4 regions of the Xanthobacter pollutisoli genome follow, and region 1 is predicted to be linked to each of the others. Evidence: predicted binding sites of a transcription regulator. Region 1 holds the regulator's gene; each other region holds the start of a gene.
The links. Region 1 encodes LexA, which represses DNA repair genes until DNA is damaged. Its sites were predicted from a motif close to TGTTCNNNNTGTGTTCNG; they were not measured.
Positions count from the first base shown of each region.

Region 1 (7,799 bases):
CGCTCGAAACCTCCGAGCGCCTCGCCCCCCGGGTGCCCAAGGACCGCATCGCCATCGGCGAGAGCGGCATCTTCACGCCGCAGGACGTGGCGCGGCTCGCCAAGGTGGGCATCGGCACCATCCTCGTGGGCGAGAGCCTGATGCGGCAGGAAGATGTCGCTTCCGCCACAAGCCAGCTGCTTGCCGGATAGGATTGCCCTATAGGTGAAGTTACGCCTTAATGCGTGAGGACGGCCCGCAGAGGCCGCACGCTCGGGAGGCGCTTCATGAGGACAACCCTGCTCGCCGGCATCGCCGCCGGCACCCTTCTCGCCGCGCCGGCGCTGGCGGCCGACCCCACCGGCCTGTGGCAGACGCCCACCCGCAACGGCCAGGTGGAAATCTCCAAATGCGGCGCGAACCTGTGCGGCCGCCTCGTCTCCTCCGACGGGATCAAGGCCGACCCCGCGCTGAAGGACGTGAACAATTCCAACACCGCCCTGCGCGGCCGCGCGCTGAAGGGCCTCACCATCCTCACCGGCTTCTCGGGCGGCCCCAAGGATTGGACCGGCGGCAGCATCTACAATGCGGAGGACGGACGGACCTATTCCGGCTCCATCACCCTCGACGGCGACAACACGCTGAAACTGCGCGGCTGCGTGGTCGCGCCTTTGTGCAAGACCCAGATTTGGACCCGCCTGCGCTGAGGCGGGCCAGGACCGCACAAGATGTCGCAGCCGCATTTCGATACCGTGCGGAGGGCGCGACTTGCAGAGGCGGCGGGGCCCATCGAAAATGCGCGCCGCCAGCCCTGCGAGGCCGGTCTCTCCCGGAGCATCCCCATGAGGTCCGTTGTTTTCGGTGCGGCGCTCGCCGTGGCCGGCCTGTTCTCCGCGCCCCTCCTCGCCGCCGACGCCACCGGCCTGTGGCTGACCCCCGTGGACGGCGGCCAGATCGAGATCACGCGTTGCGGCGCGAACCTGTGCGGCGCCATCGTCACGTCCAAGGACATCGAGGCCAATCCGGGCCTCACCGACGTGAAGAATTCCGACGCCGGCCTGCGCGGGCGCAAGCTGAAGGGCCTCACCATCCTCACCGGCTTCTCCGGCGGCCCCAAGGAATGGACCGGCGGCAAGGTCTACAATGCCGACGACGGCAAGACCTATTCCGGCACCATCACGCTGGAGAACGACACCACCCTGAAGCTGCGCGGCTGCGTGATCTATCCGCTCTGCGAAACCCAGACCTGGACACGCCTGCGCTGACGCGCGCGCCCGTTCGGTGGACAGGATGCGTCCGGGGCGCCATCTTCCGGGCGACCCGGACGATTCCAAGGCCCTCCCCCTTATGGCCATCCTGACCCATCTCGACGAACAGGGCGCCGCCCGCATGGTGGACGTGTCCGACAAGGCCGCGACCACCCGCGAGGCGCTGGCCGAGGGGCGGGTGGCCATGGCGCCGGAGACGCTGGAGCTGATCGTTTCCGGCAACGCCAAGAAAGGCGACGTGCTCGGGGCGGCGCGCCTCGCCGGCATCATGGCGGCGAAGCGCACCCACGAGCTCATTCCCCTGTGCCATCCTCTGCTGCTCACCAAGGTGGAGGTGGAGGTGGCACCCGACCCGGCCCTGCCGGGGCTTCATGTGACCGCCCGCGTGAAGGTCACCGGGCAGACCGGCGTGGAGATGGAGGCGCTCACTGCCGTCTCCGTCGCCTGCCTCACCATCTACGACATGGCCAAGGCCGCAGACCGTGGCATGCGAATCGAGGGCATCCGCCTGCTGGAGAAATCCGGCGGCCGGAGCGGCCTGTTCCGGGCCGAGTGATCGCGCCCGCGCCATGGAAGGACCTGCCACTGTGACTGCGCGCGTTTCGGGAGCAGCGCCATGGCGCTGATGAGCGTCGAGGAGGCGAGCGCCCTCATCACCCAGGGCGTCACCGCGCTGGGCACCGAGGAGGTGAGCGTCTCGGCCGCCGCCGGCCGCGTGCTGGCGCAGGACCTCGTCGCCCGCCGCACCCAGCCGCCGGCCGACATGTCGGCCATGGACGGCTATGCGGTGCGGTCCGCCGACATCGCCACCACGCCCTCGACCCTCACCGTCATCGGCGAATCGGCGGCCGGCCGGCCGTTCGGCGGTGCACTCGGGCCGGGACAGGCGGTGCGCATCTTCACCGGCGCGGTGGTGCCCGAGGGCGCCGACACGGTGGTGATCCAGGAGAACGTCGCCCGCACCGGCGACACCATCACCACCACCAGCCTCACCGCGGCATTGCGCAACGTGCGCAAGCGGGGCAGCGACTTCGCCGCCGGCACGCCGGGCCTCACAGCCGGGCGCCGGATGACCGGGCGGGACATGATGCTGGCGGCCGCCATGGACCATGCCGTGGTGCCCGTGGCGCGGCGCCCGCGCATGGCGCTCTTGCAGACCGGCGACGAGCTGGTCCTCCCCGGCCAGGGCACCGGCGCCGACAGCGAGATCGTCGTCTCCAATGCCTTCGGCCTCGCCGCCCTGGCGCGCCGGGCCGGGGCGGACGTCACCGACCTCGGCGTGCTGAAGGACGACCTCGCCACGATCCGCGCCACCATCGCGCGCGCCCTCTCGGGCGAGTTCGACATCGTGGTGTCGTCCGGTGGCGCCTCGGTGGGCGACCACGATCTGATGGCGCCGGCGCTGAAGGCGGAGGGCGTCGAGCTGTTCGTCCACAAGATCGCGCTGCGGCCCGGCAAGCCTCTGATGTTCGGCCATCGCGGCACGGTGCGGGTGCTGGGCCTGCCGGGCAATCCGGTGTCGTCCCACGTCTGCGGGATGATCTTCCTCGCGCCCCTCCTGCGCGCACTCCAGGGTGATGCGGCGCCTGGTCCCCTCACCGCGCCCGCCCGTCTGGCGGCCGAACTGCCCGCCAACGACGCGCGCCGCGACTTCATGCGCGCCAAGATCGAGCGCCGGCCGGACGGCTCGGTGCATGTGACGCCCTCGGCCTCGCAGGACAGCGCCATGCTGGGCATCCTCGCCGATGCCGACTGCCTTCTGGTGCGTCCGCCATATGCCCCCGCGGGCCGCGTCGGGGACCCGTGCGAGATCATTCCGTTCGACGATTGAGCCCCTTAACCCGCTGTTCACCCCTTGCGGAACACAAAAGGAACAGATAAAGACTGTTCATGATTTGTTTCGCGCCGCGCGGGCTGGGCCGTCGCGGAATGCGGCGCCGGCACAGGGGCGAGACGATGCTGACCCGGAAGCAATACGACCTGCTTCGCTTCATCCACGAGCGGCTCAAGGAAACCGGGGTGCCGCCCTCCTTCGACGAGATGAAGGAGGCGCTCGACCTGCGCTCCAAGTCCGGCATCCATCGCCTCATCACCGCCTTGGAAGAGCGCGGCTTCATCCGTCGCCTGCCCAACCGCGCCCGCGCGCTGGAAGTGGTCCGCCTGCCGGACAGCGTCGCGCCGGGTCTCGCCTCCGCCCGCTCGGCGGGGCGCGGATTTTCCCCCTCTGTCATCGAGGGCAGCCTCGGCAAGGTCCGCCCCATGGCGGACGACGAGGACACCGCCCCGGTGGTCGCGGTCCCCGTCATGGGCCGGATCGCCGCCGGCACGCCCATCTCGGCCATCCAGAGCCGCAGCCACACCCTCAACATCCCGCCCGAGATGCTCGGCTCCGGCGAGCACTTCGCCCTGGAAGTGCGCGGCGACAGCATGATCGAGGCCGGCATCCTCGACGGCGACACGGTGCTCATCCGCAAGTGCGACACGGCCGACACGGGCGACATCATCGTGGCGCTGGTGGACGACGAGGAGGCGACCCTCAAGCGTCTGCGCAAGAAGGGCGCCTCCATCGCCCTCGAGGCCGCAAACCCGGCCTATGAGACGCGCATCTTCGGCCCCGACCGGGTCCGCATCCAGGGCCGCCTCGTCGGCCTGATGCGGCGCTACTGACCCTCCCTTTCGCTCTCCCTCCCGGGAGACCGCAAACGGGGTGAGGGGCGCGGCGCATCCAGCTCAACGGGCGCCGGCTCCGCAACGGGCCATGCCCCTCACCCCGCCCGCTTTTGTCCTGCTGCCGCGTCGGCCGGGTCGGACCGGCCTGCGGTGCATCCCGCTGCCCGATCAGGGCGCGGCGGCATCCGCCTCGTGGTCGGGGGCCTCGCCTTCCGCCTCCAAAAGCGGCGGAACGGCAGCCATCCACGGGCGCTGGACCTCCGCGCGGCGGGTGGGTTCGGCCACCAGCCTGCCGTCCCTCAGCTGGAAGGCGAGGGCTCCGGTGCGCGCCAGCGTCTGCGGCGTCACCACCTCGGCTTCGCAGCGCGCGGGGGGTGCATCGCGGGCGACCAGGATGCGGGCGTTGAGGCAATCCGCCTCCAGGCTCTCCGCCTTGCGCGAGACGGCGATGGTGCCGCCGCCCGGCAGCGGCGCGACGCAGCCCAAGGGGTCGCAGGCGAAGGCGGCGGAGAGATCCTTGGCGTCGGCGGCGCGGCGGTCGCCCTCCCGCGTCAGCCATTGCTCCACCACCAGCCGCTGGCTTGAGGCGGCGAGCACGGATAGCTGGCCCTCCGCGGTGCGAACCGCCACCGTCTGCGCATCGGGTGCGATGAGGAGATCCGGCCGGGCCGGCGCACCCGCCAGCAGGGTGCCCAGAGCGAGGGGCGCCAGCGCCGCGAGGGTCAGCACGCCGCGAAGCAGACAGGCGGCGAGGAGCGCGAGGCTGAGGCAGGCGAGGGTCGCCGGGCCGATGAAGGCGGCGCGGGTATCGGCTCCCGGCAACGCCCCGACATGGTCCGACACCGCCACCATGATCTCGATGCCCCGCCCCATCACCGGCCAGGCCAGATGGTCCCAGCCGAACGGCATGAGCAGCACGCCGGCGAGCCCGGCCGGCATCACCAGGAACGAAACGGCCGGCATGGCCGCGAGATTGGCGATGAGGCCGTAGGGCGCGACGCGCTGGAAGTGGAAGATGCCGTAGGGCGCCGTCGCAAGCCCCGCCACCAGCGAGGTGAGCGCCGTTCCCCCCACCAGCGCGACGATCCACACCAGCGCCGCGCCGGCGAATCCGTCCGGCCGCGGCAGCGCCCGCAGCGGCTGGAGCCGCTCATAGGCGGCCACCAGCGCGAGGGTGGCGGCGAACGACATCTGCGTGCCGGGGTCGAGCACCGCCTCGGGCGTCAGCGCCAGCACCGCCACCGCGGCGACCCCCACCGAGCGCAGCGACAGCGCCGGACGGCCCGCCAGCACGCCGGCCAGCACCAGCGCTGTCATCACGAAGGAGCGCTGGGCCGGCACGTCGTTGCCCGAGAGCACCAGATAGAAGGCGCTGCCCGACAGGGCCACGAGCGCCGCGATGGACTTGATGGGCAGTCGCAGCGCCAGCCCCGGAACCAGGGCCAGCGCCGCCCGCGCGAGGGCGAACAGGGTGCCCGCCACCAGCGCCATGTGCAGCCCCGAGATGGAGAGGATGTGCGAGAGGCCCGACACCCGCATGCTCTCTTCCACCGCGGGAGGAATGCCCGCCCGATCCCCCGCCACCAGGGCCACGGCGATCTCCGCCGGCACGCCGGAAAGCGATGCCCGGATGCGGCGGGCGAGGGCATCGCGCACCGCATCGATGGCCATGGCTAGCCGCACCGACGCCGGCGGGGACGCCGAATCCGGCACCGCCTTCGGCCGCCCGAGGCCATAGCCGATGCCGCCGATGCCGCGGAACCACGGCGCGCGGCCGAAGTCATGGGCGCCCGGCATGGCCGGCCCCGAGGGCGGCAGCAGTTGCGCCAGCTGGGTCACCCGCGTGCCGACCGGCGGCGCCCAGCCCTTGCGCAGCGACAGGCGCACGAGAGCCGGCGCATCGTCGAAGCCGCGCACGGGCGTGCCGTCGAGCCGAAGCAGGATGCGGTCGCTGGTGGTGCGGTGCTCCACCCGCTCCACGAAGCCGGAGAGCCGCACGGGCGCGGTGGGCGGCATCACCACAGGATGCAGAATCAGCGCGGTGCGCACGCCCCCGGCGGCGAATCCCGCAGCTGCGGCGAACAGCGCCACCAGCAGGCCGAACGCCGCCGGCCGTGCCCGCGCCGCGAGCGCCCCTGCGCCGAGGGCGCTGGCCAGCAGCAGGCTCGCCGTGAGGGACGGCTCCTGCGCCGCGCCGAAGTAGAGCAGGATGCCGAGGGCGAATGCCGCGGGCAGCCACAGGATGAGCCGCCCCGATGCCGCCTCGGCCGCCAGATCACGCGCGATCCGCGCCCGGAGGGCGTCGAGGAGCTGATCGGCCCGCAGCGCAGGCAGCCGCGCGGCGGCCCGTGCCCCGCCGAGGACAGCGGCCCGCGCCGCGCCCCGCGCCCTGCTTCGCGCGCCCCGCTCTTCGCTCATGCCGCCCCGGCCGGGCGCCCGCGGCGCCGGCCTTCCCCCGTGTTTCCCTGTGTCCCGCGCCTATGCTACACGGGCGCCTCCCGCGCGCCATGTGGTCCTGAGCGTACCGCACGGCCCTGCCTGCCCGCGCCCCGCCGAGTTCCTCATGTCGCAGATCGTCACCCGCTTCGCCCCCTCCCCCACCGGCTTCCTGCACATCGGCGGCGCACGCACGGCGCTGTTCAACTGGCTGTATGCCCGCCACACCGGCGGCAAGATGCTGCTGCGCATCGAGGACACCGACCGCCAGCGCTCCACCAAGGAGGCGATCGAGGCCATCCTCGACGGCCTCTCCTGGCTGGGCATCGATTGGGATGGCGATCCCATCTACCAGTTCGCGCGGGCGGAGCGGCATCAGGCCGCGGTGGCGGAGATGCTGGCGAAGGGCAATGCCTATCGCTGCTACGCCACGCCCCAGGAGCTGGACGAAATGCGCGAGCTGGCCCGCAAGGAGGGCCGCCCGCCGCGCTATGACGGCCGCTGGCGCGACCGCGACCCCTCCGAGGCGCCGGCCGATCGCGCGCCCGTCATCCGCCTGCGCGCCCCGCAGGAGGGCGAGACGGTGATCGACGACATGGTGCAGGGCAACGTCACCTTCCCCAACAAGGATCTCGACGACCTCGTCCTGCTGCGCTCGGACGGCACGCCCACCTACATGCTGGCGGTGGTGGTGGACGACCACGACATGGGCGTCACCCACATCATCCGCGGCGACGACCACCTCACCAATGCCGCGCGCCAGACCCAGATCTACCGGGCGCTCGGGTGGGAGGTGCCGCGCATGGCGCACATCCCGCTCATCCACGGGCCGGACGGCGCCAAGCTCTCCAAGCGCCACGGCGCGCTGGGCGTCGATGCCTATCGCGACATGGGTTATCTGCCGGCCGCGCTGCGCAACTATCTGGTCCGCCTCGGCTGGAGCCATGGCGACCAGGAGGTGTTCTCGACGCAGGAGATGGTCGACTTCTTCGATCTCGGCAAGGTCGGCCGCTCGGCCGCCCGCTTCGACTTCGCCAAGCTCGAGAGCCTCAACGGCCTGTACATGCGCGCGGCCAGCGACGCCGATCTGCTCGCCGCCATCGACGCGCTGGTGCCGCACCTGCCGGATGCGGAGCATCGCCTCGCGCGCATGACGCCGGAACGCCGCGCCCAGCTCGCCGCCGCCATGCCGGGCCTGAAGGAGCGCGCCAAGACCGTGGTGGAGCTGCTCGACAGCGCAGAATACATCTTCGCCGAGCGTCCCCTGGCCGTGGACGAAAAGGCGGCCGCCCTGCTCTCGCCGGAGGGCCGGGCCCACCTCGGCCGGCTCCTGCCGCTGCTCGAAGCGGCGGAGTGGTCCGCAGCCGCCACCGAGGAGACGGTGCGGCGCTATGCCGAGGCCCAGGGCGTGAAGCTCGGCGCGGTGGCCCAGCCGCTGCGCGCGGC
Region 1 is NZ_JBDZDP010000002.1:452,512-460,310, forward strand. Features, by position in the region: gene trpC (indole-3-glycerol phosphate synthase TrpC) at 1-191, shown strand, start outside; gene ABLE93_RS07480 (DUF2147 domain-containing protein) at 267-686, shown strand; gene ABLE93_RS07485 (DUF2147 domain-containing protein) at 822-1,244, shown strand; gene moaC (cyclic pyranopterin monophosphate synthase MoaC) at 1,327-1,803, shown strand; gene ABLE93_RS07495 (molybdopterin molybdotransferase MoeA) at 1,864-3,078, shown strand; gene lexA (transcriptional repressor LexA) at 3,204-3,914, shown strand; gene ABLE93_RS07505 (ComEC/Rec2 family competence protein) at 4,086-6,335, opposite strand; gene gltX (glutamate--tRNA ligase) at 6,481-7,799, shown strand, end outside.

Region 2 (7,799 bases), on a different contig from region 1:
CCTTCACCTTGCCGAGGCGGGGCTGAAGGTGGTGGTGCTGGAAGCCGCGCGGGTGGGGTCTGGCGCCTCGGGCCGCAACGGCGGACAGCTCCACACCGGGCAGAGGCGGGGCCAGGACTTCCTGGAAAAGGCGGTGGGGCGCGAGGATGCCCGCAAGCTCTGGGATCTGGCCGAGGAGGGCAAGGCGCTGGTGCGGGACCTCATCGCCCGCCATGGCATCGCCTGCGACCTGCGCGAGGGCCTCATCCTCGCCGACCACAAGGCGCGGTATGTCAAGGACAGCCACGACTATGCCCGCAGCCTCGCGCAGGACTACGGCTATGACGCGCTGACCCCCCTGTCGCGCGACGAGATCCGCGCTCTCGTCGGCTCGTCCGCTTATTACGGCGGCCTGCTGGATCGCGGCGCCGGCCACCTCCATCCGCTCAACTTCGCCCTCGGTCTCGGCGCAGCGGCGATCGCCGCCGGAGCGGAGATCCACGAGGGCACCCGCGCGGTTCGGGTGACGGAAGAGGGCGGCGTGACGGTGACCACGGACGGCGGCGGCACCGTGATCGCCGATTTCCTGCTTGAGTGCGGCAACGGCCTGATGGATGGGCTCGACCGGCGGGTGGACGCCCATGTCATGCCCATCTGCAACTATATCGCCGCCACCGAGCCTCTGGGCGAGCGGGCGCGCGAGATCATCGCCAATGACGCGGCGGTGGCGGATAGCCGCTTCGTCATCAATTATTTCCGTCTCAGCGCCGACGGGCGCCTGCTGTTCGGCGGCGGGGAGAGCTATCGGCGCGGGCTCAGGCCCGACGTGGCCGACTTCGTGCGGCCTTTCATGCTGCGGATCTTTCCCCAGCTGGGGGACGTGCGCATCGACTACGCCTGGGGCGGGGTGCTCGCCATCACCATGACGCGGCTGCCCTTCGTGCGGCGTCTCTCGGACCGGGTGCTGGTCTCCGCCGGCTACAGCGGGCAGGGGGTGGCCCTTGCGCCGCTGTTCGGCAAGATCCTCGCCGAGGCGGTCCAGGGCCAGCTTTCCCGCCTCAACGTGCTGTCGCGGCTGCCGGTGCCGCCGTTCCCCGGCGGCCCGCTCATGCGCTACCCGCTGCTGGTGGCCGGGCTCAGCTATTACGCCTTGCGCGACCGGCTCTGAGGGCGGGGCGCGCTCCCCTTTACTTCAGCCCGCCGAGCCGGCGGGCCTCCGCGAGGGCCTTGAGGCAGCCCGCCTCATCGCCGGCGGCCTGCAGATTGATGGCCTGGTTGAGCGCCCCCCATGCTCCGTCGTCAGTGGGCGTGAGGCCGGCGGCGGCGAGCGAGCCCGGGGTGGGCTGGCGGTCGGTCTGCGCCGCGACGGACTGCTCCTGCTCCGGCGGCTTCTTGGGGTGCGGCAGGCGTTCCTTGAGGGCGGTCTGCACCGGCACGATCTGCTCCAGGCAGCTCTGGGCGCTCGCGGGCGAGGCGAGCGCCAGAAGGGCCAGCGCCGGGACAAGCGCGCCGGCAAAACGCGCACCGGAAGAACGCGCACCGGAAGAACGGAAAGCAGGGACGTCAGCCATTCTCGACCTCGATGGCAATCGGCGTTCCGCCGCCCTTCCGCCGCCGCGGCAGGGCTGGAACGGGCCGATCATACCGATGCCGCGCCGTCGGTGGAATGGTGCGGCAAGCCGAAACGGCCCCCGTCCCGAAGCGCGGCCGGCGCACTCCGCCGGCCGCGTCCCGCATCAATGGCTGCCACCGGCCGCCCGCCGGCGGCGGGCGAACATGTTGAGCGCCTCGATGGCGGTGGAGAAGCCCATGGCGGCGTAGACATAGCCCTTGGGCACGTGCGCGCCGAAGCCTTCGGCGATGAGCGTCATGCCGATCATGATGAGGAAGCCCAGCGCCAGCATCACCACGGTCGGGTTCGCCTCGATGAACTTCGCCAGGGGATCGGCGGCCAGCAGCATGCAGGTGACCGCGGCGATGACGGCGATGATCATGATCGGGATGTGATCGGTCATGCCCACGGCGGTGATGATGCTGTCGATGGAGAAGACCAGGTCCAGTATCAGGATCTGCACGATGGCCGCGGTGAAGCCGATGGTGACGCGGCTCTCCTTCATGTCTTCGGCGTGGGTGCGTGGATCCACGTTGTGGTGGATCTCGGTCGTCGCCTTCCACACCAGGAACAGGCCGCCCGCGATGAGGATGAGGTCGCGCCACGAGAAGGGCTGGCCGAGGACCTCGAAGATGGGCGTGGTCAGCTTGACGATGATCGCGATGGTGCCGAGCAGGGCGAGGCGCATGATGAGCGCGAGGCCGATGCCGATGCGCCGGGCGCGCGAGCGGAACTGCTCGGGCAGCTTGTTGGTCAGGATGGAGATGAAGATCAGGTTGTCGATGCCGAGAACGACTTCCATGGCCACCAGCGTCACCAGGGCCACCCAGGCGGCGGGGTCGGCAGCGAGTTGCAGGAGGTAGTCCATTGATCGGGCGCCTTCAGGAAGAGGTTAGGGGTTCGGATTTGGGTGAGGAATTTCCGGCTTTGGCGGCCGGGCCGCCGGCTGGCGGCGCGATCACGCGGATCGCGCCGGGGCGGACGCGGAACACCGCCGGCGTATAGGTGACGAGCTCGCCGTCGGTGTTGACCGGACGGGGGCGGGTGGTTCGGACATGGACCTCGGTGGTGCGGAACGCGCGCACGTCGTCCCACTGGCCCTGGGTGCCGGCCCGCAGCGAGGGCAGGAGCGCCAGCAGCCGCCACCAGTGATCCACTTCCAGGCTGTAGAAATCGAGCCGCCCATCCTCGGCAGTGGCGCTTGCCTCCACCGTCATGCCGCCGCCGTAGTGACGGCCGTTGCCCACCGACACCTGCAGGGTCTTCACCTTCTCCACCGTCCCGTCATGCTCGATGAAGGCGGTGAACAGGCGGGACTGCATGAGGAGGCGCGCGGCGACGATGCCGTAGCCAAGGACGCCAAACCGGCGCTTGGCGTCCTGCGTCAACTCGCGGGCGAGATCGGCGGAAAAGCCCACGCTGGACACGTTGAGGAACGGATGCCCGTTGACGTCGCCGAGGTCGATGGGCCTCGGCGACCCGTCGAGGATCAGCCGCGCGGCAGCCGAGAGATCGGTCGGAATGGAAAGGGTGCGGGCGAAATCGTTCGCCGTGCCCAGCGGCAGCACGCCGAGGGGCAGCTGGGTATCGAACAGGCCGGAGGCCGCGGCATTCAGCGTGCCGTCGCCGCCGCCGATGATGGCGAGGTCCACCGTGTGGGCCTCGTCGCGGAGCAACTGAGACAGCTCGCCGGAGGGCGGCAGCGGGCGTTCGATGAGGTCGAGCCCGGTGGCCAGCAGGTCGCGGACGACGTCGAGCGAAGCCGTGCCCTGGCGGGCGCGCGGATTGACCATCAGCAGCGCGCGCCGCCGGTGCGGGGGGCGGGAAGGGGGCATGGGGGGATCGGTCGTCAATGGCAATGTTGAACCATGGGGCCTGTGGAACGCGTGCTCAGATCACGCTTGATCCGACATCACGCATTGCTGCGCCAGAGGGGCCCGGACCGATGACGCTAAGGTAGGGAACCGCTTCGCCCTGCCAAGGCGACCGTGGCGGAATGTCGCAGTGGGGCCATGGCCGCAACCGGCGCGACGCCGTGAGGGCCATCGTCTTGTTCAGCGGAGAGGAGGAAAATGGCCCCTGGGCGTTGGAACCGAAGGAAGGGAGGAGAGCGGGGGCGTTGCTCTCCTCCCTCGGCCCGGTCAACGTTCAGGTTGCGGCTCTGTTCGTTGACCGAACGGTTTGGTTCGGTGATCATTGACATAGCCCACAGCCCCGGTCATTGCAAGGGCGAACTGAACGGTTCGGTCAGATCTTATCCGGGACGCTTGGCGCGCCACGTGGCGTTGTGGTGGTGTGCAGCGCGGAAAGGGTTCTTCGGACGTTGGAGGAATGGCGCCGCCGCCCGCGTTTTCCAGAGGCCGGACAAGGAGAGAGCCGCAGGATGACGGACGTGGAAGAAGAAACCGACCTGAAGGTCGCCCCCGCCGAACTGCGCGAGACCGGCCACGGCGCCGGCCAGGACCCCGACAAGCGCAACCAGATCCTCGCAGGGGCGCGGCAGGTGTTCTTCGAGCGCGGCTTCGACGCGGCCAGCATGGGTGACATCGCCCGTTCCGCGGGCGTCTCCAAGGGCACGCTCTACGTTTATTTCGAGAACAAGGAAGATCTCTTCGCCGAGCTGCTGTCCAGCGAGTGCAACGAGACCGCAGAGCGCATCTTCGTGCTCGACGCCGAGGAGGAGGACGTGGCGACCGCCCTCACCAAGCTCGGCCATTCTTTCATCGGCGCGGTCCTGCGGCCCAGCAGCATCGCCTTGCTGCGCACGGTCATCGCCATCTCGGGCAAATTCCCCGAAATCGGCCGCCGCTTTTTCGAGGCGGGGCCGTGCGAGGGCATCAGCCGGCTTTCGGTTTTCCTGCGGGCCAAGGTGGACCAGGGGCTCCTGGAGATCGAGGACGTGGAGCAGGCGGCGAGCCAGTTCCTGACCCTGTGCAAGGACGGCGTCACCATCCCGGTTCTCGTCGGCGAGGAACTCGACCCGGCGACGGTGGAAAAGTCCGTGCGCGGCGCAGTCCACGTCTTCCTGCGCGCCTATGGAAAGGCCCGCTGCCCGTCGGCAGGCTAGGCGGCGCCGGGCACCGGCACAGTGAGCCGTCCCTCGGCATCGAACGGGAAGAAGGGGTTGTGGGCGACCTCCCACATGTGCCCATCGGGGTCGGCGAAATAGCCGCTGGTGCCACCCCAGAACACCTTCTGCGCGGGCTTCACCTCCTGCCCTCCGGCGTCGACGGCGCGGGCGATCAAAGCCGCCACTTCCCCTTCGGCCGCAACGTTGCAGGCCAGCGCGAGGCCGGAAAAGGTCTGGCGGGCGTCGTCGGGAAGCGTCGCGTCCTCCGCGAGCAGATGGCGCGGATAGAGGCTCAGCAGCACGTGCCCGCACTGGAAGAAGGCGACGGTCTCCGAGCTCACCGCGCGCCGCTGGAGCCCCATCGCTTCGTAGAAGGCCGACGCGCGGGCGAGATCGGCGACGCCGAGCGTGACGAGATGGAGCCGCAGATCAGGCGCCCCGATCGGATGCACGGCGTCGGGTGTGCTGAGGTCCTGCACGGGCTCGGTCCCTGATGGTGTTCAATCGAACAAATTGAGCTGCTCACCCGCCGGCTTCGGCCGGCGGAAATGGGCGGTGGTGAGCTTCAGCCCGCGGCCAGCGAGGCCCAGCCGGCGCGCGGCGATCTCGAAGCGTCGCCCCACCGTCCAGGCATAGGGCCCTTCCCCGCGCTGGCGCTTGCCGAAGGTGGAATCATAATCCTTCCCGCCGTGCATCTGGCGGACCAGGCTCTGCACGTGCCGCGCCTTGTCCGGGAAATTGGTCACCAGCCATTCCTGAAACAGGTCGGCGATCTCCAGCGGCAGGCGCAGCATCACATAGCCGGCCTCGCTCGCGCCTGCCGCCTTGGCGGCGTCGAGTATGCGCTCGATCTCCATGTCGTTGAGCGCGGGAATGAGCGGCGCGGTGAGCACCGCCGTGGGGATGCCGGCGTCGGCGAGGCTGCGGATGGTGGCGAGCCGCCGGTGCGGGCTCGCCGCCCGCGGCTCCATGGTGCGGGCGAGATGCGGATCGAGGGTGGTGATGGAAATGGCCACCTTCGCGAGTCCGCGCTTCGCCATGGGGCCGAGGATGTCGATGTCGCGCGCCACCAGCGCCGACTTGGTGACGATGCCCACCGGATGGCCGAAGTCGGCCAGCACCTCGAGTATGCGCCGCGTCACCTGATAGCGCCGCTCGATGGGCTGGTAGGGATCGGTATTGGTGCCCATGGCGATGACGCGGGGCTGATAGGAGGGGTGCGCCAGCTCCCGCGCCAGAAGCTCCGGCGCATCCGGCTTCACGAAAAGCTTGGTCTCGAAGTCCAGCCCGGCGGACAGGCCGTGGTAGGCATGGGTGGGCCGGGCAAAGCAATAAATGCAGCCGTGCTCGCAGCCCCGATAGGCGTTGATGGACCGATCGAAGGCGATGTCGGGGGACTGGTTGCGGGTGATGACGGTTCGGGCCCGCTCCTCCGTCACCTCGGTGCGGAAGGGCGGCAAATCGTCAAGGCTCTGCCAGCCGTCGTCGAACAGGATGCGGGCGGCGGGCTCGTAGCGTCCCGCGGCGTTGGACACCGCCCCCCGGCCGCGTCGGCGCTCGGTTTCCACGGCGCTACCGCTCTCGCCGTGCAGCTCCGCCGGCACGACCGGCACCGGAGCCGCTTTCTCCTGCGCGAGACGACCGAGAATGCGCTCGGATCGCGTGCGTCCACCCGTCCCGGCCGACTTCGCCACAGCCTTCTGGATGGCCCGGCGCGCGCCGTCGGGAGCTGCCTCGGCGGCATCCTTGCGAAGAGGTGCGGAATCGGGTGCGGGGCTCATGATGAAAGAGCTAGCATGCGAGACAGAACAAAACAAGAACTTCGGCTATCGAGGCAAGCCGAGAATGGCCATCCGCGGTACTGGCATATTGTACACCACAAGGCAGTTGCCAGACTTTCGCATCTCCGGTAAAGGCGATGAGAGACGTGAGCAGGGGGATAAGATGGCTGGACACGCCACGATCGAATACGCCACCGCCGACGGGAATGATTATCCCGAGCACGAGCGCACCTACGCTGCCTTCACGGCCCTTACCAAATGGGGCACGATCAGCGCGGCTGTGGTCCTCGTCCTCATGTGGATCTTCCTCCTCTGAGCCCTGACGGGTCGGAGTACCGGAGACATTTCAGATGAAAATCGCTGTTCCCGCCGAGACCGATCTCGGCGAGCCGCGGGTTGCTGCGACCCCGGACACGGTGAAGCGTCTCGTCGGGTTGGGGGCTGAGGTCGCGGTCGAGACCGGCGCGGGCCTCAAGTCCGGCATCCTCGATGCCGACTTCGTCGCCGCCGGCGCGTCCATCGCCCCCTCGGCGTCCGACGCGCTCTATGGCGCGGAAGTGGTATTCAAGGTGCGCCGGCCGACGGAAGCTGAACTTTCGTTGTACAAGCCCGGCGCTCTCGTGCTCGCCATCATGGACCCCTACGGCAACGATCAGGCGCTCGCCGATCTCGCCCGCTTCGGGGTGTCCGCCTTCGCCATGGAGCTGATGCCCCGCATCACCCGCGCGCAGGTGATGGACGTGCTGTCCTCCCAGGCGAACCTCGCCGGCTACCGCGCAGTGATCGACGCCGCGGCCGAGTTCAACCGCGCGCTGCCGCAGATGATGACCGCCGCCGGCACCGTGCCCGCCGCGCGTGTCTTCGTCATGGGAGCGGGCGTCGCCGGCCTCCAGGCCATCGCCACCGCCCGCCGCCTCGGCGCCATCGTGACCGCCACCGACGTGCGTCCCGCCGCCAAGGAGCAGGTCGCCTCGCTCGGCGCCAAGTTCGTCGCGGTCGAGGACGAGGAATTCAAGCAGGCCGAGACCGCAGCCGGCTACGCCAAGCCCATGTCGGCGGAGTATCAGGCCAAGCAGGCCGCGCTCGTCGCCGAGCATGTGAAGAAGCAGGACATCGTCATCACCACCGCCCTTATCCCGGGGCGGCCCGCGCCGCGCCTGATCTCGGCGGAGATGGTGGCCTCCATGAAGCCCGGCTCCGTGCTGGTCGACCTCGCGGTCGAGCGCGGCGGCAACGTCGCGGGCGCGGTGGCGGGCGAGGTGGTCGAGGTCAACGGGGTGAAGATCGTCGGCCATCTCAACGTGCCCGGCCGCATCGCCGCCTCGTCCTCGCCGCTCTACGCCAAGAACCTGTTCAA
Region 2 is NZ_JBDZDP010000004.1:187,525-195,323, forward strand. Features, by position in the region: gene ABLE93_RS11690 (NAD(P)/FAD-dependent oxidoreductase) at 1-1,147, shown strand, start outside; gene ABLE93_RS11695 (hypothetical protein) at 1,167-1,550, opposite strand; gene ABLE93_RS11700 (TerC family protein) at 1,716-2,459, opposite strand; gene ABLE93_RS11705 (lipid kinase) at 2,473-3,426, opposite strand; gene ABLE93_RS11710 (TetR/AcrR family transcriptional regulator) at 3,975-4,658, shown strand; gene ABLE93_RS11715 (VOC family protein) at 4,655-5,140, opposite strand; gene ABLE93_RS11720 (PA0069 family radical SAM protein) at 5,162-6,442, opposite strand; gene ABLE93_RS11725 (aa3-type cytochrome c oxidase subunit IV) at 6,606-6,758, shown strand; gene ABLE93_RS11730 (Re/Si-specific NAD(P)(+) transhydrogenase subunit alpha) at 6,793-7,799, shown strand, end outside.
Region 2: ABLE93_RS11720 (PA0069 family radical SAM protein) is a predicted target of LexA. The motif match lies at 6,466-6,483, and genes of this name have one in related genera.

Region 3 (7,799 bases), on a different contig from region 1:
GCATCGCCTTCCCGCGGCCCGCGGAACGGACGGTCGCCCCGAGGCGGACGCGGCCCGCGCTCGCCCTCGGCGGCGGGCACTCCGGCCTCGGCCGGAGCCTGGTCAGGACGGCGATGGGGCGGACGACCGTCCCGGCGGTCGCCACGGCGATCCCCGCCGGGCCGCTCGCCCTCCTTGCGCTCGCCGCCCTCCCGACGATCACCGAAGCGGCGCCCCTCACCAGGCTGACGCTCGCGGCGCGGTGCACCCGGCGGACGGCCGGGGCGCCAGACCTCGATCATCTCGGGCTCGGCCGGTGCGCCTTCAGCAGCCTCGGAGCCGCCCGGCGCGGCGGCAACACCCACCTCGGCCGCGACTTCCGCGGCCGTAGGATCACCCGCTCCGTCGCTGGCGGCCACCGTCTCGGCCTCATCCGCCAGCACCGCATCCGCCTCCTCGGCGGGCTCCGCGCTCACATCGGCCGGCTCGGCGCCATCGGCGTCCTCTGGGGTCTCCACGGCCTCGGGCGCCTCGGCAGTGCCTGGCGTCTCATTGGCCGGCGCAGCTTCTGCACCCACCTCTTCCGCAGGCGCGTCCTGCGCCACCGCATCGGCGGACGGGGCATCGAACAGCAGATCGGCCTCGATGGCGCCTTCGGGCAGCGGCGCGAGCGCCACCGGCTCCGCGGCAGCGGGCGCCTCCGGCTCAGGCGGCGGGGGCGGCCGGCGCTCCATGCGGTAGCCCAGCGACTTCAGGATGGAGGCGAAATCCTCCCCCGAGCAGCCGGCCAACGAGGTCATGCCGACGGTGACGGTGAAGCCGCGACCGTCCACCGCGCCCGCAGGCTTGGGGCCAGGGGAATTGGGCCGCCACGCCAGCGCTGGACGGATCAGGTCGGCAAGCCGCTCAAGGATGTCCACCCGCACCGCGCGCTCGCCGCACACGCGGAAGCCGACAGCACGGTAGAGTCCCTTCTGGATCTCGTGATCCACGGGGATGGAGGTGCGGCCCGACGCGGCGAGGTGAGGCAGCTCGTCGAGCCCCTTCTGGGCGAGGCCGCCGTGCTTGAGCGCATAGAGCTCCGCGGCCAGCGAGCGCGGGGCGGGCTTCAGCAGCGCCGGCAGATAGATGTGATGGGCGCCGAAGCGCACGCCATAGCCCCGCAGGGTGGCGCGGGCGGCCTGGTCCAGGCCCTTCACCTCGTCGGCGACGCGGGCGCGCTCCAGCACGCCCAGGCTCTCGACGATCTGGAAGGCGATTCCGCGGGCGATGCCGGTGATGTCCTCGGCGGTGCCGAGCTTCATCAGCGAACCGAGCAGCTTCTCGATGTGGGCGCTGACCCACAGGGTGAGGCGGGCCTCCACCTGATCGCGGGCCGGGCCCGTGAGGTGCTCGTCGGCGATGATCTTGAAGCGCGGCTTGAGCACCTCGTCGCCGGGGATCAGCTTGGCCACCGCCTCGCCGGTCCAGCGGATCGTGCCATCGAAGGTGAGCACGAAAGCTTCGTCCACCGCCTGCGCCAGGCGCTGGGCGCGCTGCTCGATCTCGCCCGCCAGAGCCTTCTGGGCGGCGGCGCGCAGCGCTTTCGCCTCCTCGGAGCCCGCGGCGGCGGGGTCGGGAGCGAACTGGAAGCCGTGGAGGTGGCCGATGACATGGCCTTCGACGGTAACGTCACCGGTCTTGCTGATTTCAGTTTCGAGCATCTTGTTCTCTCGCAGGCGTCGCATGAGCACGCTGGTCCGCCGATCCACGAAACGCTGTGCCAGCCTTTCGTGCAGTGCGTCCGACAGCTTGTCTTCGACCCCTCTCGTGACGCCTTGCCAGTGCTCCGGATCCCTGAGCCAGTCGGGCCGGTTCGCGACGAAGGTGAGGGTCCTCACCTGAGCGATCCGGTTCGACAACGTGTCGATGTCGCCTTCTGCGCGATCGGTCAAGGCGATTTGACGCGCGAACCACTCATCGGGGATGCGTCCTCCCCCGCCAACGTAGCCGAAAAGCGTCCCTACCAGCTCCGCATGGGCGGCAGGCGACACCTTCCGATAGTCCGGGACCTGGCACGCGTCCCACAGCCGCTCCACCGCCGCGGGCGATGTGAGACGGCGGGTCACCTCCATGTCGCGGCTCATGATTTCCAGCACCGCCACGTCGTCCGCGATGGGAGCGCGGGTCAGCCCCTCCTCCCGCGGAAGCCGCGACAGGCTCGCCAGCAGCGCCGCCGCCGACTGGAAATCCGGGACGGCGTTGCGCCATTGCAACACCTTCGCAGTGTCGAACACATGTTCCTCGAGGCGGCCGACCAGCTCCTCGTCGAACGGTGGACAGCGCCCGGTCGTGCCGAAGGTGCCGTCGCGGGTGGCCCGGCCGGCGCGGCCGGCGATCTGCGCCATTTCGGAGGCGTTGAGCTTGCGGAACTGCCAGCCGTCGAACTTGCGGTCCGAGGCGAAGGCCACGTGGTCCACGTCGAGATTGAGGCCCATGCCGATGGCGTCGGTGGCGACGAGATAATCCACGTCGCCGGACTGGTAAAGCTCCACCTGCGCGTTGCGGGTGCGCGGCGAAAGGGCGCCCATCACCACCGCCGCTCCGCCGCGCTGGCGCCGAATGAATTCGGCGATGGCGTAGACCTCCTCCGCCGAGAAGGCGACGATGGCCGAGCGCCGCGGCAGGCGCGAGATCTTGCGTTCGCCGGCGAACGTGAGGGTGGAGAGGCGCGGCCGCACCACCACGTTCACCCCGGGCAGGAGCTTTTCCACAAGCGGACGCATGGTGGCCGAGCCGAGCAGCAGCGTCTCGTGCCGGCCGCGCCGGTTGAGCAGGCGATCGGTGAACACATGGCCACGGTCGAGGTCGGTGGCGAGCTGGATCTCGTCCACCGCCACGAAGGCCACGTCCAGGTCTCGAGGCATCGCCTCCACCGTCGCTACCCAATAGCGCGGATCCTTGGGCTTGATGCGCTCCTCGCCCGTGATCAGGGCGACCTTCGAGGCCCCGACCCGCTCCACGATGCGCTGGTAGACCTCGCGGGCGAGCAGGCGTAGCGGCAGACCGATGATGCCGCTCTCATGGCCCAGCATCCGCTCGATGGCGAGGTGAGTCTTGCCCGTATTGGTCGGGCCGAGAACCGCGCTCACGCCCCGCGCCCTCACGTTGCGCGGCAGCACGGCCCACTGGGTCACGTCATCCATCGGCTCAGGCGCAATCCGCTTCGAGGGGGGAGCACGTATCATATCGGGTCAGGTGGGCCGTGGCGAAAGGGGCAAGGGTACCTCTCGCGAACGAAACCGGACCGAATCGCATCGGGCCCCGCGCGGCTGGATGTCCCGGATCGGGACAGGAAGGAACACCGCGGCAACGCTCCAGCACCGAATCAGGGCCCCGCTCCGCCGAGCTTTGCCCCGCCCGACCCTGCGTCAACCGGGACGGGTGTCGACAGGCCCTTGACTTCACGCGGCTATTCGGCCCCATGGTCAAGACGCCGCACCGGATTACAAGCCGACAGCAGCAGGGAGGTTCCGGGTGTTTCTGAAGTGGGCTGAACTCTCGTCCCCGGCGCTCGCCGCGCTGGACAAGAGCCGGATGGTCGCGGTTCTTCCGCTCGCCGCCGTGGAACAGCACGGTCCTCATCTGCCGCTGGGCACCGACCTGTGCATCGCCGAAGGCTATGTGGAACGCATCGCCTTCATGGTCCCGCGCGAAATCGATGCGGTGTTCCTGCCGGCGCAGGCGGTGGGCAAGTCGGACGAGCACATCTCCTTCGCCGGCACCCTCACCCTCTCGCCCGCAACCGCCCTCGCGGCCTGGGTCGACATCGGCCGCAGCCTTGCCCGGGCGGGGGTGCGCCGGCTCATCCTGATGAACACCCACGGGGGCAACGTGCCGGTGATCGACCTCGTCGCCCGCACGCTTCGGGTCGAGCACCGCATGCTGGCGGTGACCTGCTCCATGCACCGCTTCGGCTATCCCGTCGGCCTGTTCTCGGACGCCGAGCGCGCCCACGGCATCCATGGCGGCGAGATCGAGACCTCCCTCATGCTGGCCTTCCGACCCGAACTGGTAGACATGAGCCATTCAGGCCCGTTCACCCCATATTCGGTCGCCATGGAAAGCGAGTTCAGCCGGCTTCGGGCCAACCATCCCGTCGGCTTCGGCTGGCTGGCCGAGGATCTGAGCCCCGACGGCGCCATGGGCGACTCCAGCGGCGCCACCGCGCTCAAGGGCGAGGCCGCGGCGGAATACGGCTCGCGCGCCTTCGTGGAGCTGCTGAAGGACGTGTCCGCCTTCGACCTCTCCCGGCTCGACCCCCACGCGTGACGCCTACCCGACGGCGGCGATCAGCTGGGGCAGGCGGGCGCGGTTCAAAGCCAGCCATTGGAGGGCGAGGATGAGGAAGCCGTTGATGCAGCGGCCCTCGGCGATGGCGGCCAGCGCCGCATCCACCGGGACCGCGAACGGCTGGGTCATCTCGGTCTCATGCCGCGCCCCGGCCCGCTCGGGGAGGGCGTCCGCGTCGACGATGCCGAGGAAGAGGGTGGCCATCTCATCGGTGAGGCCGGGGGTGGGGGTGAAGCGCAACATGGGCAGGATCGCCCTTGGGGCGACGCCCGTTTCCTCCAGGCATTCGCGCCGGGCCGCGGCCTCCTCGCTCTCGCCCGCCTCCACCAGGCCGGCGACGATCTCCACCAGATTGCCGCGGTCGGCGGACAGGTGGGCGCTGAGGCGGAACTGGCGGATCAGCACCACGAGATCCCGGGCGGGATCATAGCCGAGCAAGCCCACCACCCGCCCGCCACGGACGATGTCGCGCACCTGCGAGTCGCGGCTGCCGTCGTCATGGTGGAGCACGAGGCGGTAGCGCTCGTAGGGCCGGAAGGCCTTGGCCAAAAGCTCGGGGCCCTCCACCTCGACACGGGCGGGGCGGTCCTCCATGGGCTCGGCGGTCACTGCCGCACCACCCCCTGGCCTGCCGTGTCGAGATTGAAGGCGGCGGCGAACAGGGCGCGGGTGTAGTCCTCCTTCGGATGGTCGAACACCTCGCGGGCCGGCCCCTCCTCCACCATCTTGCCGTTGCGCATGACGAGGATGCGGCTCGCCAGCGCCGACACCACGCGCAGATCGTGGGAGATGAACATGAAGGTGAGGTCGCGCTTCTTCTGCAGCGCCCGCAGCAGGTCGACGATCTGCGCCTGCACGATCATGTCGAGGGCGCTGGTCGGCTCGTCCAGCACCACGAAGGACGGCTCCAGAGCCATGGCGCGGGCGATGGAGATGCGCTGGCGTTGGCCGCCGGAGAATTCGTGCGGGTAGCGGTGCCGGCTCTCGGGGTCGAGCCCCACGTCGGCAAGGGCGGCGATGACGCGGGCGTCCCGCTCGGCGGCGGAGAGCTGGCGCTGGTGCACCAGCAGCCCCTCCCCCACGATCTCCGCCACGGACATGCGCGGCGACAGGGCGCCATAGGGGTCCTGGAACACGATCTGCATGTCCGAGCGCAGCGGCCGCATGGCCTTGAACGACAGGCCGTCGATGGGCTGGCCGAGGAAGGCGATAGGCCCCTTGCTGGAGATGAGGCGCAGCAGGGCAAGGCCGAGCGTGGTCTTGCCGGAGCCCGATTCGCCCACAACCCCCAGCGTCTCGCCGCGACGGATGGCGATGGAGACGCCGTCCACCGCCTTCACATACCCCACGGTCTTGCGCAGGATGCCGCGCTTGATGGGAAAATGGACCTTGAGGTCGTTGGCCTCCACCACGATGGGCGCGCCGTCCGACACCGGCGCGGGGTCCGGCTTCGGCTCGGCCTTCAACAAGGCCTGAGTATAGGGATGGCGCGGATGGAGGAAGGTTTCCTCCGCCCCGCCCTGCTCCACCACCTCGCCCTTCTGCATGACGCACACCCGGTCGGCGATCTTGCGCACGATGCCGAGGTCGTGGGTGATGAACAGCATGGCCATGCCCATGCGCGTCTGAAGCTCTTTCAGAAGCTTGAGGATCTGCGCCTGCACGGTGACGTCGAGCGCCGTGGTCGGCTCGTCGGCGATGAGCAGGTCCGGCTCGTTGGCGAGGGCCATGGCGATCATCACGCGCTGGCGCTGGCCCCCGGACAATTGGTGCGGATAGGCGTTGAGCCGGTCCTCCGGCTGCGGGATGCCCACCTCATGCAGCAGTTCCAGCGTGCGGGCGCGGGCGGCATTGGCGGAGAGCCCCCGGTGGAGGATGAGCATCTCCCCCACCTGCCGCTCGATGGTGTGGAGCGGGTTCAGGGAGCTCATGGGCTCCTGGAACACCATGGTGATGCGGTTGCCGCGGATGCCCCTCAGCTCGCGCTCCGAGACCGTGAGGAGGTCGCGGCCCTCGAACAGGATCTGCCCGGTGGGGTGGCTCGCCGCGGGATAGGGCAGAAGCTTCAGCACCGAAAGGGCGGTGACGGACTTGCCCGATCCACTCTCGCCCACGAGGGCCAGCGTCTCGCCCTTGGCGAGGTCGAACGACACATGCTTCACCGCAAGCGCCGGCGCCTCGCCCCCGGGGCGGCGGAAGGCGACGGAAAGGTCGCGGACGGAAAGGAGGGGATCAGCGGTCATCGTCTATCCCTCACCCGAACGTCTTGCGCGGATCGAACGCGTCGCGCACCGCCTCGCCCACGAAGATCAGCAGGCTCAGCATGACGGCCACGGTGAAGAAGCCGGTCAGGCCCAGCCACGGCGCCTGGATGTTGTTCTTGCCCTGGGACAGCAACTCGCCCAGCGAGGGCGAACCGGGGGGCAGGCCGAAGCCGAGGAAATCGAGGGCGGTCAGCGTCATGACCGAGGAGGACAGGATGAAGGGCAGCATGGTCAGCGTCGCCACCATGGCGTTGGGCAGCATGTGCCGCGTCATGATGGTTAGGTTGCCGACGCCCAGCGCCCGCGCCGCCTGCACATATTCGAAATTGCGCGCACGCAGGAATTCCGCCCGCACCAGCCCCACCAGATTGACCCAGGAAAACAGCAGCAGGATGCCGAGCAGCACCCAGAAGCCCGGCACCAGCACCGACGATATGATGAGCAGCAAATAGAGCGCCGGAATCGCCGTCCAGATCTCGATGAAGCGCTGGAACAGCAGGTCCACCCAGCCACCGAAATAGCCCTGCACCGCGCCGGCCGCCACCCCGATCACCGATGAGACGAGGGTGAGCGCCAGGCCGAACAGCACCGAGATGCGGAATCCGTAGATGAGGCGGGCCACCACGTCGCGGCCCTGGTCGTCGGTGCCGAGCCAGTTCATCTCGAGGCCGGAACAGCCGGACACGCCCTTCTTTTCCGCCGCCGCCTTGCACTGGGCCTCGGTGAGCATCCAGGTGGGCGGCGAGGGGGCGGGGGTCGGAAGGTCGAGATTGTGGGTGGAATAGGAGAAGCGGATCAGCGGCCACACCATCCAGCCGCCCTTCTCTGCGATCAGCTTCTGCAGATAGGGATCGCGATAGTCCGCATCGGTCTCGAAGTCACCGCCGAACGCCGTCTCGGGATAGGCCCGCACCACGGGGAAATAATAGCCCCCGTCATAGGCGACGAGGATCGGCTTGTCGTTGGCGATGAACTCGGCGCCGAGGCTGATGACGAACAGCACCATGAAGACCACGAACGACCAGTAGCCGCGCCCGTTGGCGCGGAAGTTCGCCAGCCGCCGCTGGTTGAGCGGGGAGAGCCGGCTGGGGCGGATCGGCGCGGGCGGCGTCGGTGCGGGGGCGCCGGGCGTCACGGCAGGCGGACCGGGCGGCACGCCGGGAGGGGCGGTCACGGGCGCATCCATCCTCAGACCTCCCGCGTCTCGAAGTCGATGCGCGGATC
Region 3 is NZ_JBDZDP010000006.1:209,539-217,337, reverse strand. Features, by position in the region: gene ABLE93_RS14645 (helicase-related protein) at 1-3,164, opposite strand, end outside; gene ABLE93_RS14640 (creatininase family protein) at 3,496-4,290, shown strand; gene ABLE93_RS14635 (NUDIX domain-containing protein) at 4,294-4,920, opposite strand; gene ABLE93_RS14630 (ABC transporter ATP-binding protein) at 4,917-6,554, opposite strand; gene ABLE93_RS14625 (ABC transporter permease) at 6,565-7,761, opposite strand; gene ABLE93_RS14620 (microcin C ABC transporter permease YejB) at 7,764-7,799, opposite strand, start outside.
Region 3: ABLE93_RS14645 (helicase-related protein) is a predicted target of LexA. The motif match lies at 3,316-3,333, and genes of this name have one in related genera.

Region 4 (7,799 bases), on a different contig from region 1:
ACCACGGCGCCGTCGCCCACGAAGCCGCCGAGGCGCAGATAGCCCTTGATGAGCGGCGGCAGCGCCTGCAGCGCCGCCTTCGGATTGATCTCTGCCTTCGCCAGCCGGTCCATGGCGACCCGGCGGCCGTCCACCGCGCGGGCGCGCCATTCCTGCGGAGCGAGCGCATTGTGGTGCAGGAAGGACAGGGGCAGGGCGAGCTGGGAGGGATCGGTGCCCTCGAGGCTGGCGCAGCCGAACATCACGTCGATCCGGTTGCGCAGGATGTAGGTCCACACCCCGTGCCAGAGCAGTTCCACCGTCCGCTTGTTGCGATAGGGCTTGAGCACGCAGGAGCGCCCGAGCTCAAGGAATTTGAGATCGCGGTGCGCGTCGATCACGCCGCGCACGTCGAACTCGCCCTGGGTGTAGAAACCGCCGTGGCGCACCGCCACGTCCTGGCGCAGCAGCCGATACGTGCCCACCACCTTGGGCTTGCGGCGGCCGAGCACGATCTTGCCCGCATCATGGTCGAGCACCAGGATGTGCTCGCAGATGGTGTCGAAGCTGTCCATGTCCCGGCGGGCGAGGCGGGTCGTGGCGTCCGGCACCGCAGACATTTCCTCGTAGAACACCTTGTAGCGCAGGCGCTGGGCCCGGCGCACGTCGCGCGCCGTGCGGGCGAGCCGCACCTCCAGCGCGCCGAGGCGGCCAAGCACCACGCTCTCCGGCGCGCTCGGCATGGCGTCGCGGTGGCGCAGCCCGGAATAGGCGCGCAGGTCGGTGACCAGCTTCTGGGGGGCGGGCAGGGCCGCGCGGCCGCCCGGCGTTCCGAACAACGGATGGGCGGCGGGATCGGCCCCGAACAGGAATGGCGCGGCGGGCTTGGGCCGCTCGCCGGCGGCCGCACCGTTCGCGTTGGCAAAATCCTTGGCGAAGTCCTTGGCGAAATCCCGGGCCACGTCGATACCGCGCCCGAACAGCGCGGGCAGGTTGAAGCCGGGGTCCGACTGTCCCATTCGTTTCATGCAACGACCCCCTCCCCGGGCCGCCGCCGTCGGCGGGCGCGCCACCACCCAACGCTCGGCGTCGCATCTCGCCGGCTGCGCGCACCCCCCGACGGCAGGCCGGCGGAACGGAAGCGGCGCCACCCCGGCACGCTGCCGGGGACATCCGGAATGTGAACGTCAGCAACACCATAGTTTTCCAACGCCATTGTGACAATGGCGCCGCACGCTGCTCCGCCACCGGGCTATGCGGCTTGCCGCGGCTTGAGCGCGGTGCTAGCGCCGCAGCGCGGGCCGCTGGGCGCCCGCGATTCGCCGTGGGGGACATGATGATCGCGATTGGCAGGATTGAGCTCGCCGCAGCTGCCTGGATCGGCTTCGCTGCTTTTGCACCGGCGCTCGCTCAGCCGCGCCCGGTGCCGGCCGAGGTGGAGCAGGTGGTGGTGGCCGGCTTTGGCCAGATCACCATCGTCACCTACAAGGCGCAGTTCGTTTCAGCCGATCCCGCCACCCGCCGTGTGGTGCTGGAGGGGCCGCTGGGCCGCCGCTGGGCGGTCATCGCCCCGCCGCTGCTGGGCGACCTCTCCGCCTTCCGCAATGGCGAGACCCTGCTCATCCGCGTGGCGCCGGGCATCGTCACCGCGCTGGGCAAGGCGCATCAGGGCAAGCCGGGGGAGGTGATGTCCGAGGTGGCCGTGAACGACGGTCTGCCGGGCTGGCCGGAGGGCTTCGGCATCCGCGAGGTGACCCTCACCACCATCTTCGTGGGCATCGATCCGGCCGCCGGCACGGTGACCTTCGAGGGCCCGGACGGCAACGTGCGGGTGGTGCGCGCGGCCAATGCCCAGGTTCTCGCGGACCTGCAGAAGGTGAACCCGGGCGACCTCGCCCAGATCACCTATCTCGAAGGCCTCGCCATCAACGCGATCCGCTGAGGCAGGTGGCGCGCCAGGGCACTCACGTCCGGCGCGTCCATGTCCGGTGCCGTTCACGCCGCGGCGCGCGGCCGCTCTGCCGCGGCCCGGTAGGCGAGGGCCTCGGCGAGATGGCGCCGGCCGACCCCGTCGGCGCCATCAAGGTCGGCGAGGGTGCGCGCCACCTTGAGCACGCGGTGATAGCCGCGGGCACTGAGCCGCATGGCGTCGGCGGCGTCCCGCAGCAGCAGAGCGCCGCCGGGGTCCGGCGTTGCCACCGCTTCCAGCAGCGGGCCGAAAGCTTCCGCATTGGTGCGCACGTCCGGCCGGCCCAGCGCGGCATAGCGCTCGATCTGGATCTCGCGCGCCATGGCGACCCGTGCCGCAACCTCCCGCGAGCCTTCCGTCGGCGCCGGCAGGACGAGGTCGGAGGCCGACACCGACGGCACCTCCAGATGCATATCGATGCGGTCGAGGAACGGGCCGGACAGGCGCGCCTGGTACTCGTCGGCGCAGCGCGGGCCGCGCTTGCAGGTGAAGCCCGGCTCGCCGGCCCGGCCGCAGCGGCAGGGGTTCATGGCCGCCACCAGCTGGAAGCGGGCGGGATAGGTGACGCGGTGGTTGGCGCGGGCGATCAGCACCTCCCCCGTCTCCAGCGGCTGGCGCAGGGAATCGAGGACTTGAGGCGAGAATTCCGGCAGTTCGTCCAGGAACAGCACGCCATTATGGGCGAGGGAGACCTCGCCCGGCTTGGCCTTGGCACCGCCGCCCACCATGGCCGCCATGCTGGCGGAATGGTGCGGGGCGCGGAACGGGCGGCGGTCCATGAGGGCGCCGTCCTCGATGGTGCCGGACACCGACGCGATCATGGAGACGTCCAGCATCTCGGCCGGGGACAGGGGCGGCAGGATGGAGGGCAGGCGCTGCGCGAGCATGGACTTGCCGGCGCCGGGCGGGCCGACGAAAAGCAGATTGTGGCCGCCCGCCGCCGCCACCTCGAGCGCCCTCTTGGCGGTCTCCTGGCCCTTCACGTCCCTCAGGTCGAGCATGATGTCTCCGGGCGGCTTCATCCGCGGCTCGGGCCGGCCCATCACCTGGCGTCCGGTCATGTGGTTGGCGAGCTGGATCAGGGATTGCGGCGCGAGGATCTGCATGTCCGGACTGGCCCAGGCCGCCTCGGCGCCGCAGGGTGCGGGGCAGATGAGGCCGTGCCCGCGGGCATTGGCGCCGATGGCGGCGGGTAGCACGCCCGCCACCGCCGCGATGGCGCCGTCGAGCGCCAGCTCGCCGACCACGGTGAAGCTGGCGAGGGCGTCCCCCGGAATGGCGCCGATGGCGGCCATCAGCCCCAGCGCGATGGGCAGGTCGTAATGCGAGCCTTCCTTGGGCAGGTCGGCCGGCGCGAGATTGACGGTGATGCGGCGGGCCGGCAGAGCGAGACCGGAGGCGATGAGCGCTGCCCGCACCCGTTCCTTCGCCTCGGTCACCGCCTTGTCCGGCAGGCCGACGATGGTGAAGGCCGGGAGGCCTGCGGCCACGTGCACCTGCACGTCCACGGGGCGCGCCTCAACCCCTTCGAATGCGACTGTCGCCACCCGCTGGATCACTGCCCGCCCTCGCGCTCGTCTGCCACCTAAGGTAGCGGAGGCGGGCATCTCCGGCAAGAACGAAAGCGGAACAATTGCGCTTGCGGTTGGCCGCGGCCATCCTATGCTGACGCGTCAGCCGGGAGATTTACCGATGAGTGCCGCCATGCCGCGCAGCCACGAGGCGCATGTGGCCGAGATGTTCGGGCCGCAGGCCGCCGCTTATGTGGCGAGCGCCGTCCATGCCCGTGGGGCGGACCTTGAAGCCCTCGGCGCGCTGGCGCAGGAGCTGCGGCCGGCGCGGCTTCTCGATCTCGGCTGCGGCGGCGGTCATGTGAGCTTTACCGCCGCGCCCTTCTGCGGAGCGGTGGTGGCTTATGACCTGTCCCCCGACATGCTGGGTGCCGTGGCCGCCGAGGCGTCCGCCCGGGGCCTCACCAACATTTCCACGCAGGAGGGCGTCGCGGAGCGCCTGCCGTTTGCCGACGCCAGCTTCGACATGGTCGCCTCGCGCTACAGCGCGCACCATTGGCGAGATGTGCCTCGAGGTCTCGCCGAAGCGCGACGGGTTTTGAAGGCGGGCGGGGTCGCCGTGTTCATGGATGTCATCGCGCCCGATTGGCCGGTGGCCGACACCTTCCTCCAGACCGTCGAGCTGCTGCGCGATCCCTCCCACGGGCGGGACTACAGCTCGCAGGAATGGGAGCGCTTCGCCGAGGGGGCGGGATTCCGGGTGATGCGGACGGCGCAGCGCCGCATGCGGCTGGAATTCGCATCGTGGGTGGCGCGCATCCGCACGCCGGAGCTGCACGTCGCCGCGATCCGTTCGCTGTTCGCCGGCGCCAGCGCCGACGTGGCGGCGCATTTCGAGTTCGAGCCCGATGGCTCCTTCACCCTCGATACGCTGACGCTGGAGCTGGAGGCCGCCTGAAGCGGCTATTTCTTCTCCAGCAGAAGCTTGCCCTGCTTCTGAATCAGATCTTTCGCCTTGCGGGCGATGAGGTCCAGCATGAAGGGCAGTTCCACCGAAAGATGCACCGCGTCATCCGCCACCTGCAGCGTGCCCTGGGCGCTCTGGCCGAGGGCGGCGATGCGGAAGTCGAGATGCTCTCCGGTCCACACTTCCTCGGTGATGGAGATGTGGCGCGAGAAGCGCTCGCGCACGGAGGAAAGGCCCGCCTGCAGGCGCCGAGTCGCCTCCGCCTTGCCGAGGCGGTGGGGAATTGAGGCGGTGAATGGCTGTCCCATGATGTGTCCTGCGTCTGTTCGGGCCGGCGATCTCCCGTCGTGCCATAAACGCCGCGGGCGGCCCGCGGGTTCTGGCCCGACGGGCGGAAGCGTTCCGCGCAGCCGGCGCGTCAGCCGGCTCGCTTGGCCTCGATCCGATCCCAGATCTGGGCGGCGATGTCGGGGCCGCCGAGGCGCTTGATGGCGCGCAAGCCGGTGGGCGAGGTGACGTTGATCTCGGTGAGGTTGCCGTCAATCACGTCGATGCCCACGAAGATCAGCCCCATCTCTCTCAGGGATGGACCGATGCGGGCGCAGATTTCCAGCTCCCGGTCAGTGAGGTCGGTGGGCTTTGCCGCGCCGCCGCGCACCATGTTGGAGCGCAGGTCGCCCTCGCTCGGCACCCGGTTCACCGCGCCGGCGGCCTCGCCGTCCACCAGGATGATGCGCTTGTCGCCGTGCTTCACCTCCGGCAGGAAGCGCTGGATCACCCAGGGCTCGCGGAAGGTGACGGAGAACAGGTCGTAGAGCGAGCCGAAGTTGAGGTCGTCGGCGGCGAGGCGGAACACGGCGGCGCCACCGTTGCCGTAGAGCGGCTTCATCACCACGTCGCCGAACTCGGCCCGGAAGGCCTTGATCTCGTCGAGGTCGCGAGAGATCAGCGTGGGCGGCATCAGCTCGGGAAATTCGGTGACAAAGATCTTTTCCGGCGCGTTGCGCACATGGGCTGGGTCGTTCACCACCAGCGTCTTGGGATGGATGCGCTCCAGAAGGTGGGTGGCGGTCACATAGGCCATGTCGAAGGGCGGATCCTGGCGCATCAGCACCACGTCCATCTCGCCCAATGCCACCCGCTGCTTCGCGCCGAGGGCGAAGTGGGCACCGGCCTCGTCCTTCACGCTCAGGGGCTCGACAGTGGCGAAGACCACGCCGTCGCGCATGGCCATGCGGTCGGGCGTGTAGTGGAACAGCGCGTGCCCGCGCGCCTCCGCCTCCAGGAGGAGGGCGAAGGTGGAATCGCCTTGAATGTTGATGTTGGCAATGTGGTCCATCTGGACCGCGACCTTCAGGGCCATGGCAATCTCCCGGTGCCCCGGCGGGGCTTCGGCTTATCTATAGGCGGTTGGGGCGCGCCGCCACCGTGCTTCAGCTCTCGGCCTCGAAGGCGCCGGGCAGGTGCTCGGCCTCCCCGGTGCGGGCGAGCAGCACGGCGTCGAAGCGCATGTTGAGGGCGGCGAGCTCGGGATGATCCATGAGGAAGGCCGCCGCCGCCGCGGCGATCCGTCGGCGCTGGCGCGCCTGGAGCGAGAAGGCGGCGTCCTCCAGGGTGGCGCGCAGCTTCACCTCGCAGAAGACGAGAAGATCGCCCTGGCGGGCGACCAGGTCGATCTCCCCCGCCTTGGTGCGCACGCGCCGCGCGAGGATGTCGAAGCCACGCGCGCCCAGAAGGGTGCCGGCCCGTTCCTCCGCCGCGATACCGCGGGCGTGGGCGGCGCGGCGACGGGCGATGGCGGTCGTCGGCGCGTCAGTCATCGCCGGGCGGGTCGTCCCGGTGGCGCCCTTCGCTCAAGGCCAGCGCCCGGGCATAGACTTCCCTCTTGGGCCGCCCGGTCATGGCGGCGACGGCGGCGACCGCATCTTTCAGAGAGGTGTCCCGCAGCGCGCGGGCGAGGGCCGCGTCCACATCGGCATCGCCCGCGGCCTCCTCCAGCGGCGGTCCGACCACCAGCACGATCTCGCCCTTTGGCGCCTCAAGGCCGGCGTAGTGGGCCGCGAGGGCGGGAAGATCGCCGCGGCGGACCTCTTCGAACGCCTTGGTGAGTTCACGGCACACCGCGGCCTTGCGCGGGCCGAGGGTGGCGGACAAATTGGCGAGGCTCTCGGCGAGGCGCGGCCCGGTTTCGTAGAAGACGAGGGTGGCGGGCACGGTGGCCAAAGCGGCGACGCGGTTCTTCCGCTGGCCGGCCTTGGGCGGCAGGAAGCCGTCGAACAGGAAGCAGTCGGTGGGCAGGCCCGCCGCCATCAGCGCCGCCAGGAGGGCCGAGGCGCCGGGCACCGGGTGCACGGTGAGCCCCGCCTCCGCCGCCTCCACCACCAGCTTGAAGCCGGGATCGGACACCAGCGGCGTGCCGGCGTCGGAGATCAGCGCCACCCGCTCGCCGGCGGCGAGGCGGGCGAGGAGCTTCGGCCGGGCGCTGGCGCCGTTGTGGTCGTGATAGGGCACGAGGGGCGTGGCGATGGCGTAGCGGTCAAGCAGGCGGCGGGAAATGCGGGTGTCCTCGCACGCGATCACGTCGGCGGCGGCCAGGGTCTCCAGGGCGCGCACGGTCACGTCGGCAAGGTTGCCGATGGGTGTCGCCACCACGTGAAGGCCGGGCGCCAGCCGCGGCGCGGGCAAGGTGGTGCCGGCGAGGAGGAAGGTCTTCGCTGCCGAGGGGCCGCCGCGGGGCTCCGCGCGTCCCGCGGCGGGCGGCGATCGGTGGGGGTGGGTCATGGCGCAACCATAGCTCCGCCCGCGCCGGACGGAAACGGCCGCGCGTCAGCCCATGTGGCGGGCGGCGGCAACGACGGCCTGCCCCAAGGCGAGGCCGCCGTCATTGGCCGGTACGTCGGCTGGCACCAGCACGGCGAGACCGCGGTGCGCGAGGGCGGCGACGGTGGCCTCCAGCAGCAGGGCGTTCTGGAACACCCCACCCGATAGCGCGACGGCTGCAATCGCTTCGCGGACGGCGATGCTCGCGGCCGCATCCGCGAACGCCTCGGCAAGTCCGTAATGAAACGCCGCCGCCATGGCCGATAGCGCGCGCCCGGCGGTGAGGTCCGCCACCATGGCTCGCCATGCGGGAGCGGGGTCGATCTCCCAGAGGGCGCCGGATGTCTCCGGCGCGAAAGGATAAGGCGGCGGGGTCCCCTCCGCCGTGGCCTCCAGCGCCATGGCGGCCTCTCCCTCGTGGCTCAGGCGCTCGGGCGCGAGGCCGAGGAGCGCTGCTGCCGCGTCGAACAGGCGCCCGGCTGAGGAGGCGAGCGGGGCGTTGATGCCCTTGTCCATCATCGCCCGCAGCGTCGGCACCGGCCGCCCGGCGAGG
Region 4 is NZ_JBDZDP010000007.1:89,703-97,501, reverse strand. Features, by position in the region: gene olsB (l-ornithine N(alpha)-acyltransferase) at 1-1,007, opposite strand, end outside; gene ABLE93_RS15360 (hypothetical protein) at 1,313-1,921, shown strand; gene ABLE93_RS15355 (YifB family Mg chelatase-like AAA ATPase) at 1,975-3,507, opposite strand; gene ABLE93_RS15350 (class I SAM-dependent methyltransferase) at 3,641-4,417, shown strand; gene ABLE93_RS15345 (polyhydroxyalkanoic acid system family protein) at 4,423-4,734, opposite strand; gene gshB (glutathione synthase) at 4,845-5,789, opposite strand; gene ABLE93_RS15335 (YraN family protein) at 5,860-6,246, opposite strand; gene rsmI (16S rRNA (cytidine(1402)-2'-O)-methyltransferase) at 6,239-7,207, opposite strand; gene hypF (carbamoyltransferase HypF) at 7,253-7,799, opposite strand, start outside.
Region 4: ABLE93_RS15355 (YifB family Mg chelatase-like AAA ATPase) is a predicted target of LexA. The motif match lies at 3,563-3,580, and genes of this name have one in related genera.